3 regions of the Virgibacillus ihumii genome follow, and region 3 is predicted to be linked to each of the others. Evidence: riboswitches for the same ligand, from Rfam matches in the RefSeq annotation. Region 3 holds a riboswitch; each other region holds the start of a gene.

Region 1 (3,814 bases), 2.7 Mb from region 3:
TGAACATAACAAACTTCCTGATCCGCTGAATGGAATACTGGAAGATGTTATTCAGGAGGAAAAAGAAGCAATTAATGAGATAAACATCCAAGGGAGAACATGGGTCATGATTATGACTCCTTTATATGACCAATCATATGTACGAGGGGCTGTCGCTGTTATCCGGGATATGACAGAAGATCGCAGGCTCGATAAGCTGCGTAAAGACTTTATTGCCAACGTATCGCATGAATTGCGGACTCCGATTTCCATGTTGCAGGGATATAGTGAAGCAATTGTTGATGATGTGGCAGAAAGCAGGGAAGAAAAAAGAGAACTTGCCCAGATTATTTATGAAGAGTCCCTGAGGATGGGTCGTTTAGTTAATGAATTACTGGATCTTGCCCGAATGGAAGCTGGACAAATAAGCCTTAACGTGGAACACGTTGAACTGGATCCATATGTGGAGCGGATTATCAAAAAATTTTCCGGACTGGCAAACGACAGCAAGGTTGATCTGCAGCTAATTAAAAAGCTATCCGCTCAATCCATTTATATCGATCCCGACCGGATTGAACAGGTGCTTACTAATCTGATTGATAATGCAATTAGACATACTGGAGAAGAAGGAAAGGTGATTGTGACAGTGGAAAGCAATGACAGTGAGTTTTCGGTATCTGTTGCAGATAATGGGAGTGGTATTCCTAAAGAAGATATTCCTTTCGTATTTGAACGATTTTATAAGGCGGATAAATCACGCGTCAGGAATGGAAAGAAAAAAGGAACCGGGCTTGGATTGTCCATTGCCAAAAACATTGTTGATGCGCATAACGGGACGATTACGGTTAACAGTATCGTTAATGAAGGTACCACATTTGTATTGAAACTGCCACTGAATGACTAACCGTGTGGACAGGCAATTTATTTATGATATAATAATGGTAATTGAATAGGTAATGATGATTGGTGTATTACTTAATAGGGAATTCAGTGCAAAGCTGAAACTGTCCTCGCAACTGTATATGATCGGCGAAATAAGCATAATCCACTGTATGAATTCATATGGGAAGGGCTTAGAGTAGGGTGTGATCATGAGTCAGTAGACCTGCCAGCCATCTATCGTTTCAATGCTTCGAGGATATGAGCGATTGGGACAACCGGATACATTTTATGGAATAGTTATATATTCGATTGTCTATAAAGCTGACTCGCTTGAAGGGGTCAGCTTTTTATTTTTGCGGTTGAATTGACAGTATCGGTTACCAGCGCCCAATTCTCCTCAAAATTACAGTACTGGAGGAATGGGAACATGCATAAAGGTTTCTTACGTTTGGCATCATTTTTAATTGTTATTGGGTTATTAGTTGGCTGTGGAACAAGTGAAGGGCAGTCGACGTCACAGAATAATCAGAGCGCTAAATCAACGGAAAGCAGCAACGCATCTGAACAAAAGGATGAAACAGTCACCATTATCCTTTCCAAAAATAATGGGGAAAAGCAGCTCGGGAAAAAAGAAATTGAAATTGAGGAAGGGACAACATTGATGTCGGTTATGAAAAAAAATTTTACACTGAAAACATCCCATAATGGTGGATTTATTACCGCCATTGAAGGTGTTTCACATGATAAAGGAAAAACGGCATGGATGTTTACCGTGAATGGAGAAGCAGCTAAAGTTGGTGCAAAAGAGCTCGAATTGTCCCCAGGCGATCAAATAACGTTTGATCTGCATGCATTTTGAACACGTATAAACTAACGCTTCTGGCGGTACTTGCAGCACTTGCAGTCGTTGGCAGATATGTTTTTGCTTTTCTGCCCAATGTTCAGCCTGTCACATCACTGATTATCATTTGCGGGTTGTTGCTCGGGCCGCTGGCAGCAGTACTGTTGGCAATTTTAACAACTTTTTTGTCCAATATGCTTTTGGGAATGGGAATATGGACAGTCTGGCAAGTTGTTTCATGGGGGCTCATCGGGGTATTAAGTGGATTGCTTGGAAAATATCCTAAAAAATTTCCATTTTGGGTCATCGTCGCTTTTTCCATATTCAGCGGTTTTTTATACGGCTTTGTCATTTCGCTGATGACATATTCGATTGCCGGTGAATTTTGGCCGTATTATCTGGCGGGTCTGCCTTTTTCTGTCAACCATGCGGTCGGTAACGCAATTTTTATGGTTGTGTTTTATCCGGTTATATCCCATTTATTTAAAACATATTCAAATAAGCACTTTTATTTAAAAAATACCAGCTGAAATAGGCTGGTATTTATTGTTTGATACCAGTAGTTAATACGGATAAAAATCAATTCCCGGTTGACATTCATTCAAATAACACTTTTACTTTTTCTCAATTTCCAATATAGTTAGAGCAAAGGTGTAACTTTTGATCAGTACAGACGACTGATTTATTGAACGGGGGACCCTTATGAAGGCCGTTTTTGAGGAATTATACGAAAAATACCATCAGGATTTATATCAGTTTATTTTTTATATGGTGAAAGATAAAGAAGTTTGTGAAGACCTTATTCAGGAAGTTTATATCAAAGTATTAAGATCATATGATTCGTTTAAAGGTGACAGCAGTGAAAAAACATGGCTTTTTTCCATTGCCCGTCATGTTACGATTGATTTTTTCCGTTCATTGAAACGAAAACGGAATCGAATAGCCGGGTATTTCGATTGGAATGAAAACGATCGGTATCTTTCCGATCAAAAGCCGCTTCCTGATGAAATTGCTGAACAGAATGAGAAAATAAAACGGATGTATTTTTATTTGGATAAGTGCACACCCGAACAAAAAAGTGTACTTATTTTGCGATACATACAATCTTTCTCAATCCAGGAAACAGCGGAGATTTTGGGTTTTAGTATAAGTAAAGTGAAAACAACGCAGCATCGCGGTTTAAAGCGGTTAAAAAAATGGATGATTGAAGCGAATCAGAAGGGAGGGGATGGATCATGAAGTCCCGGGACAACGATGAGAAGCAGATAACTGATTCACTAAAACAGATGCCAGTGGTCAAAGACAAAAGAAAAAAAGATGAGCTCTATAAACAAATTTCCTCCAGTTTAAAGGAACCGCAGCGAGTGCAGGCATCACGAAAGATTCCTCTTGTACCGATTTTCAGCATAGTGGCGGTATTGACCATCCTCCTTATTAGTGTACCGTTTTTGATGAATGAAGATAATTTTCTGACCAATAACAGTCACGATGAAGCAAAAATGGAAAAAGCGGTATCTGACAATCGGACTAATACGGGGCAAATGAAACCTGGGAAAGAAAGTGATTTCAGTGCTGCACAGTCCAATAAGAAAAATATGCTTAGGATGGATAAAAATTTCCAATCACATGTAGTTCGTTCTATAAAGGATACAAATTCCATTGTGTACGGAGCTGTTGCCAATCAACAGGCCCAGTTCATTATACCGTTGACATTTATTGTTTCTGAAACGGAAGATTTAAGTAAACAGTATAATAAGATCGGCAGCTATCTTAAAGGGAAAAAAAGGCCGCCTGGCGATTATATGCTTGCCGGTGCAATGTTTGAAATGAACAGAGCAAATGGTACGGTATTAGTGGGTTTGCCGAAAGGTTTTTCACTCAACTCGGGGGCTGAGGCTAATATGTTTAGCAAAACAGTGCAATCCATGTTTGGTCCACTGCAGTTTGATAAGGCCGTCTTTACCCGCAAGGTTAATCTTGGACCAATCGGTAGTGTGAAGGCGTTAAAAATAAATGGAATTCAGAATAAAGCATATAAATTGTATGATCCGGCTCAATCCGAAAGAAATTTTTTAGTTCCGGTTAATATGGAAAATAAGAGGGAAATTACTG
Region 2 (3,814 bases), 1.1 Mb from region 3:
CGCTATTTTTTCGTAAAGTTGATCAGCATACGATACCGCTTCATCTGTTTCCCAATGCACATCTTTCTTGGCAAGCAAATGATGCCAACCGAATGTGCCAAGCCCTATTGCCCGATATTTCCGATTAGTTAAGCGCGTTTGCTTAATCGGCAATGTATTAATGTCAATCACATTATCCAGCATACGGACCTGGATTGGAATAAGCCGCTCCAGCACATCATCCGGCACCGCACGTCCCAAATTAATGGAACTCAAGTTGCAGACAACATAATCTCCGGACTTATATTTTTGTACAATCGTATCCTCTGCCTCCACATATTCCTCCAAAAACTCAGTCGGTGACTGGTTTTGTGTGATTTCAGTGCACAGATTAGAGCAATAAATCATACCTTTATGCGGGTTCGCATTGTGCCGGTTAACTTCATCACGGTAAAACATGAACGGCGTCCCGGATTCAAGCTGTGATTTCATAATCCGCTTCATAATGTCAATCGCAGGTACTGTTCGTTTTGTTAACAACGGCGATGCGGCACATTCCAGATACCGTTCGCGAAAACTTCCCGCTCCTGATTCCTCGTCAAAAAAATCTTCGAGGGAATAGCCCATTACCTGCCTTACCTCATGCGGGTCAAACAAATACCAGTCTCCCCGCTTTTCCACCTGTTCCATGAAATAGTCGGGCAAACATACTCCTGTAAAAATATCGTGCGCACGCATGCGGTCATCCCCATTATTCAGCTTCAAATCAAGGAACGCCTCAATATCCTGATGCCACACATCAAGGTAAATGGCAATTGCACCTTTTCGTGTGCCAAGCTGATCAACATTTACCGCCGTATTATTCAACTGCTTGATCCATGGTACGACCCCGCTGGACATATTTTTAAAACCTTTAATCGAACTGCCGCGGCTGCGGATTTTTCCCATATATACACCAATTCCACCGCCATTTTTCGAAAGCTTGGCGATATCCGTGTTACTGTCGTAAATGGACTGTAAGCTGTCATCGACTGTATCAATGAAACAGCTGGATAGCTGCCCATGTGTCTTACCGGCATTCGTAAGGGTCGGTGTTGCCACTGTCATGTACAAATTGCTCAATGCCCAATACGCTTCGGTCACAAATTCCATACGCCGGATGGGATCCTCATTCTGCATAAGGTGCATCGCGATGACCATCCACCGTTCCTGGGGCAGCTCGTATATTTTTTTATCGTGGTCGCGTGCCAAGTACCTTGTTGCCAACGTATAAAGTCCCAAATAGTTAAATAGATTATCCCGCTTCGGCTTGATTTGTTCAGCCAAAATCTCAATCTCATCTTTCGTGTATATTTGCAGTAACTGGTCAGTGTAGATTCCTTTCTCAGTCAGAGTTTCCAGTAAATAATGAAAATCCCCGTAACCGACATCATTCCCCCGGTTGGCTGCTGCTTCTTTATATAGTTGATCAAGGTAGATCCTGCTTGCCGTAAAAGTCCAGTCCGGAGCTGCTTCATCCATCTGTTCCAAAGCAAATTTTATCAGGCTTTCATGCGAATTTTCTCGGGATGACTTCTCCAGAAATGCCTTCTTATCCACATTCAGACCTTCTGTTGCCTGTTCAATTAATTGTGAAGTATAATTCATCTGCTTTGTTATCATTCAATTATCCTCCTTTTCACATTAAAAAACCGTTCATCCCGGTGCCCTGGATGAACGGCAAAAAACGATAGAAAGCCACATATATGTACTCTATCGTTTCACCTTCTCTTACCCCGAGGAATCGAAACTAACCGAGTTATGGCAGGTCTCCTGGCTTGTGTTTCTGCCTACTTGGGTCCTTCCCGTATCATCGCCGTAAAGCTTGTGATACAGTGGATTTCCCGTTCGTCCACACATACAGTTGCGGGGACAGCTCCAGATTTTCACCGGATTCCCTTTTCAGACAACGTGTGTCACCTTAACTCAAAACACTAGATATAGTTGTTATAGTTAAAAAACTTACAATATATTGTACTGCAACACTATCATAAGAAACTATTTCCTGCAACAGAAATATGATAAAATAAATACAGGACAGTTCACAGAAAGGCGTGCTATCAGATGGAAATCGTCATCACCCTGCTGATTTTGGCTGTGCCGATTACTGCTCTTGTTAATCGATTCAAGGGGAAAAAATCATCCGATGGAACAAACTACACCCCGGCAAGTGATATTTTTGACGGAAATGTCAACTCCTATGGAAAAGAACAGCCGCCCGGCGAAACCACCCGTGAACATGCCTATGTGCAGGAAGAACCTGCAACATATACAAGTGAGGATTATATAGAACCACCATATGACGAGCCATTTAATGACGCGATTGACCATATGAACAAGATTGAAGGAAATCCGTATCTTTAGAAACGTCGGTAAATCAATTGCCGCGGGGAATTCGTTTTGTTTTATACATTTTGATCGGATTTGCTGCTTTACTGATTATTGCCGGAGTCTATGGGGCTTTGATCAATTAAAACGCCCAGAATCATTCTGAGCGTTTTTGCTACTTTCATAAATATATGCACAGTTTGTCGCTGAGAGCTTTGCTTTCAAAAATATATGCGCGATTTTAACCCGGATATGCTCGTTTCTGCCTGTGATATGCGCGGTTTTTCTCCGGATATGCGCGATTTTGCGACTGATATGCTTTTTTTCGGATTACCCCTCATAATTTCAGCCTACTCCTTTTCAACCGTCCTTGGTACATGCTTAAAAATCTCTCCGCTCTCAAAAAATTCAGTTAAACGGCGAATCCAATCATAATAAGAAGTCCATTCATGAATCTCTTCCAATATTTCATTAACTGCTGCTTCATCCTCATCTGTCAACTTATCTTTTTGCTGCAGATTATCAAGCTGTCGGTACAGTCTGTTTTCAAAATTCCTGCTTTTACTGATTGCTTTTTGCCAATTTGATGTAAATAGCGATATGAATGTCTGGAAATAATCCTGTTCAACCTGATATAAGTCTTTACGAACGCCTTTTTTAAAAACCTTTTCAGCAATATTCAATTCCATCATTTCCCGGACAACCTGACTCATTCTTGTCTTGCTCATCCCCGTCTCCGCAGAAAGTTCGTCCAGCGTCATCGGAGCTCCATGCATATAAATAATGCCAAGCACACGCCCGACACTTGTAGCAACACCAAACGAATGCATGTTATCCGCAATTTTTTCAATAAACTGGTCTTTTATTTCATCTAATTTTCCTTCTTTATTAGCCAATTGATACCACCACCCTTTTACAACTATACTACCGGAAATATATCACATGGATAATAAAACACAAAATGACAAAATTTATCGATACCGAAAGAAATCAAGAGAAAATCCAAGCAACTTACCTCTAACCCTCGTAAAATATAAAGTTTATAAATTTCACAAACTGCACATTAGCCATTACCATTAAAAAATAACTGTTTCCAAATGGAACTATGCATGAGTTCTATACTTCACGAAATACTAACTACAAGAAAGGACTGAAAGCGCATGAATACCAAATTAATCGATTGGCCTACATTTATAGGAGCCCTGTGTCTGCTGCTCCTCGTTACTATTCCACTGATTATGTATCCTGATGCAGGTAAAGAATTCGTTAATATGGCAAACGATTTTATGACTGGGCATTTTGGGGTTTTATATCTGTTGACCGGCCTTGCAGCATTTGCATTCCTTATTTTCGTTGCATTCAGTAAAAATGGACAGGTAAAACTTGGCGATGCAGAAGACGAGAAAGAATTTGGAACCTTTTCATGGGCTGCTATGCTGTTTGCCGCGGGGATCGGTTCAAGTATTCT
Region 3 (3,814 bases):
ATTCAGTTACAGGATTACTCGGTATCCAATCGGGGGCTGCGTCCGAATCTCGTTGGTACGCCTAGGCAAATCGCTGAACAGATCTTAGCTTTTGAAGAAGCTGGAGTGGATCTCTTGTTGTTACAAAGTTCGCCGCAATTGGAGGAACTGGAACGTTTCTCCAAGCAGGTTATGCCTAAAGTGGAAGAACTGCGCGCTGCTTTGCCAAAAAAATAAGGGAGGGATATTTACATGAATAAAATTTATGTCATCCATGAGAATAGCGAATGGACAGAACACTTGACTAATAGATTGGAAGAATTAAATCTGCCATATGAAGAATGGAATCTTAGTGATGGGATGGTTGACCTTACTTCCGAGCCGCCTGAGGGGATATTTTACAGCCGGATGAGTGCTTCATCCCATACGCGGGGTAACCAGTTTGCTCCGGAGTTAACCAGTGCGGTGCTTGCATGGCTGGAACAGCATGGAAGAGTAGTGATTAATGGCAGCCGTGTGCTTCAGCTGGAAGTGAGTAAGGTGTTGCAGTATCTTGAGCTTGAAAAGTACGGCATCAAGACACCCAAGACAATTGCTGCGATCGGCAAAGCCGAGATTCTTCAGGCGGCGGAAAAATTTGATGGGAAGAAATTTATTACCAAACATAATCGCGCCGGCAAAGGATTGGGAGTACAGCTGTTTAACTCAATAGAGGCATTAAAAAGCTACATTGAGGGAGATAGTTTTGAGGAACCAGTCGACGGTATTACATTGCTTCAGGAATATATCGAGTCACCCCAGTCATTTATTACACGTTGCGAGTTTATCGGTGGTAAGTTTCTTTATGCAGTGCGGGTCGACACATCAGAAGGATTTGAACTATGCCCTGCTGATGCATGCAGCCTTGATGACATGTCTTGCCCGGCAGGTGACGAAAGTTCTAAGCCCTCTAAATTCCAGGTCAGGGAAGGATTCGATCATCCGATTATTGAAAAATATGAACGTGTCCTGGCAGCAAATGATATTAAAATTGCCGGCATCGAATTTATCGAGGATCAGGATGGTACTATTTTCACCTATGATATTAATACGAACACCAATTACAACAGTGAAGCGGAGGCAAAAAGTGGACAGTATGGAATGCTTGAAGTTGCCAAGTATTTAGGGGAGGAACTTGAAAAATTGAAGGTTGCTGTTCAGGTATAAAATCATCAAGAGTTAGAAGGAAGGAGGTAATCTATTGGAGCCTCCTTTTTATTCTGACCGGGCGTATTAATGTCTGGTCTTCAAATGAAGAATCTTGTAATAGAAAGATGCGGTATTTGTCACACATTCAGATAATTTGCCGGTAATACTCTTTCCCAATTGCGACCGATAGTTTATACTAGAGATGAAAAATTGAATAAGTACCAGAATGAGGTGTCTTAAAGAGACTGGATCCGGGGAGTCATATGACTTTGCATGTTCAGAATTTTTATCCGTTTTTCATTTCTAAGACTTAAAAGGGAAGTTTGTTTAACCGCCACCGCGGTCCCGCCACTGTGAATGCTTGTTTATCTGTACAATCCACTGTGCATGCGGATGCATGGGAAGGAGCAGAAAACAATAAGCATAAGCCAGGAGACCTGCCTCGTTCTGATACGCCAGAAAACCTACGAGGATGGGGAGGTGTATGATCGCAGGCTAAGAATAGTCTTGTTTTGTGAATAACCCATGTGAACACCTTTGTAGGAGGGTGTTTTTTAATGGAATAGAAAATAGTGTGAAATGATTTTCAAAAACCCAGGAGGCAAGGAAATGAAAAAGGTTTATTTGTTGTTGCTTCTAACAATTCTGACGCTTGGTCTGCTTGTTGGTTGCGGAAGTACAACCGATGATACGGAGCAAACTGCTAATAGCAATGATAACAATACGGAACAAACGGAAGATACAGAAGAGGCAAGTTTTCCGGTTACGATAACAGATGGGACTGGTGAAAAACAGACGATAGAACAGAAACCGGAACGTATTGTTTCTGTCCTGCCAAGCAACACGGAAATTGCGTTTGAACTTGGTCTGGGAAATAAGATTGTCGGTGTTTCCAAACATGATAACTATCCAAAAGAAGTACAGGATATTGAAAAAGTTGGAGGGCTGGAATTAAACATCGAAAAAATCATTGCCCTTAAACCAGACCTTGTGCTCGCGGATCCGTCGAATAATCAAAAAGTTCTCGATCAACTGCGGAATGCCGGTATTCCAGTACTGCTCACCGGCGCGGCGACGGATTTTCAGGGCGTTTATGATAACATCAATTTAATTGGTAAAGCAACCGGTGCCGTTTCGGAAGCAGAGGATGTTATAACCGGTATGAAGGACAAGCTGGCAAAACTGAAGGAAAAAGCAAATGCGATAAAAGAAGATGAACGCAAAACTGCTTTTATTGAGATTTCGCCGGCCCCGGATATTTACACAGCTGGAAAAAACACATTCATGGCCAAGCTTTTGGAAATTATTCATGCGGACAACGCTGCATCTGAAATGGAAGGCTGGGCAAAAGTAAATCAAGAAGCCATCATTGCCAAGACCCCGGATGTTATCATAACAACCTATGGACATTTTGTGGACAAACCGCGAAAAAAAGTGTTGAGCCGTGAAGGTTGGGAAAATGTAGCCGCGGTTAAAAATAAGCAAGTGATTAATGTTCATACGGACCTTGTCTCCCGTCCTGGTCCACGTTTGGTTAAAGGGGTAGAAGAACTTGGAAAAGCGATTTATCCGGATGTTTTCGGTAATTAAGAAGGCCGGACCATACGTCGTATTACTGTTTATTCTGGCTTGGTCGATTCTGCTTGGAGTCTCGATTGGAACAGTGAAAGTTCCGGTGACTGATATTTTAAGAATATTGTTTTCACATGTCACCGGAACAGCTTTGTCCGATTCGGTTGATCCAATGCATGAAACAATTGTAATGGCAATCCGTCTACCGCGTGTTGTATTATCCGGCTTAGTCGGAGCGTCTTTGGCCATTGCGGGGGCTGCGTTTCAAGGTCTATTGCGCAATCCGCTGGCTGATCCTTACACGCTTGGTGTGTCATCCGGCGCCAGTGTTGGTGCAGTTGTAACGGTCTTTTTCCACTTGTCATTACCAGTTATCGGTATGTACACGCTGCCGGTTTTAAGTATTACGGCATCATTTATTACGATTTTTATCGTTCTGTTTTTTGCAAGAAGGGTGGACCGTGGAATGCGGGTGGAGACGATTATTCTGACCGGTGTTATCTTCAGTTCATTTCTTGGTGCACTAATCTCGCTTATGATTGCACTGACAGGTGATGAATTGCGGCAGATTATCGGTTGGCTGCTTGGCAGTGTGTCAATGCGCGGATGGGAATACGTCTGGATTATCCTGCCGTTTTTTCTTTTTGGGGCTCTCATTTTATTGCTGCATATAACGGAACTGAACGCGATGTCGTTTGGTGAGGAGCAGGCAAAGCATTTGGGTGTCAATGTTGGACGGAAGAAGATGAATGTGCTGATTGCCGGGTCGATTTTAACAGGGGCAGCGGTGGCAGTTTCCGGAACAATTGGATTTGTCGGACTGGTCATTCCTCATCTGATTCGCATTTTATGGGGACCGGACCATCGACACTTGCTTCCATTGTCCGTGCTTGCCGGAGCAGGATTTTTAATCATAGCCGATCTTATTTCCCGGACGATTATAGCCCCCTCTCAATTGCCAATCGGTGTCATAACGGCGCTAGTTGGTGCACCGGTATTTGCGGTTATTTTAATGAAGCAGAAATTAAAAACAGTCTAATGATTGGAAAGAGTGGTTAACATGATTGAGGTCAAA

The links. Region 3 has a riboswitch for cobalamin ahead of HUX68_RS17555 (ABC transporter substrate-binding protein). Riboswitches for the same ligand answer to the same signal wherever they lie in the genome.
Region 1: another riboswitch for cobalamin. It lies ahead of HUX68_RS04060 (DUF4430 domain-containing protein); the one in region 3 lies ahead of HUX68_RS17555 (ABC transporter substrate-binding protein).
Region 2: another riboswitch for cobalamin. It lies ahead of HUX68_RS12040 (ribonucleoside-diphosphate reductase subunit alpha); the one in region 3 lies ahead of HUX68_RS17555 (ABC transporter substrate-binding protein).

Annotation. Positions count from the first base shown of each region.
Region 1 covers NZ_CACVAN010000001.1:818,323-822,136, reverse strand. The annotation lists gene HUX68_RS04065 (ATP-binding protein) at 1-883, shown strand, start outside; cobalamin riboswitch at 927-1,106, shown strand; gene HUX68_RS04060 (DUF4430 domain-containing protein) at 1,289-1,720, shown strand; gene HUX68_RS04055 (ECF transporter S component) at 1,717-2,232, shown strand; gene sigX (RNA polymerase sigma factor SigX) at 2,405-2,941, shown strand; gene HUX68_RS04045 (hypothetical protein) at 2,938-3,814, shown strand, end outside.
Region 2 covers NZ_CACVAN010000001.1:2,499,621-2,503,434, forward strand. The annotation lists gene HUX68_RS12040 (ribonucleoside-diphosphate reductase subunit alpha) at 1-1,641, opposite strand, end outside; cobalamin riboswitch at 1,765-1,957, opposite strand; gene HUX68_RS12045 (hypothetical protein) at 2,083-2,382, shown strand; gene HUX68_RS12050 (GbsR/MarR family transcriptional regulator) at 2,697-3,242, opposite strand; gene HUX68_RS12055 (BCCT family transporter) at 3,507-3,814, shown strand, end outside.
Region 3 covers NZ_CACVAN010000001.1:3,555,634-3,559,447, forward strand. The annotation lists gene HUX68_RS17545 (LLM class flavin-dependent oxidoreductase) at 1-216, shown strand, start outside; gene HUX68_RS17550 (ATP-grasp domain-containing protein) at 232-1,185, shown strand; cobalamin riboswitch at 1,447-1,627, shown strand; gene HUX68_RS17555 (ABC transporter substrate-binding protein) at 1,777-2,757, shown strand; gene HUX68_RS17560 (FecCD family ABC transporter permease) at 2,720-3,778, shown strand; gene HUX68_RS17565 (adenosylcobinamide amidohydrolase) at 3,800-3,814, shown strand, end outside.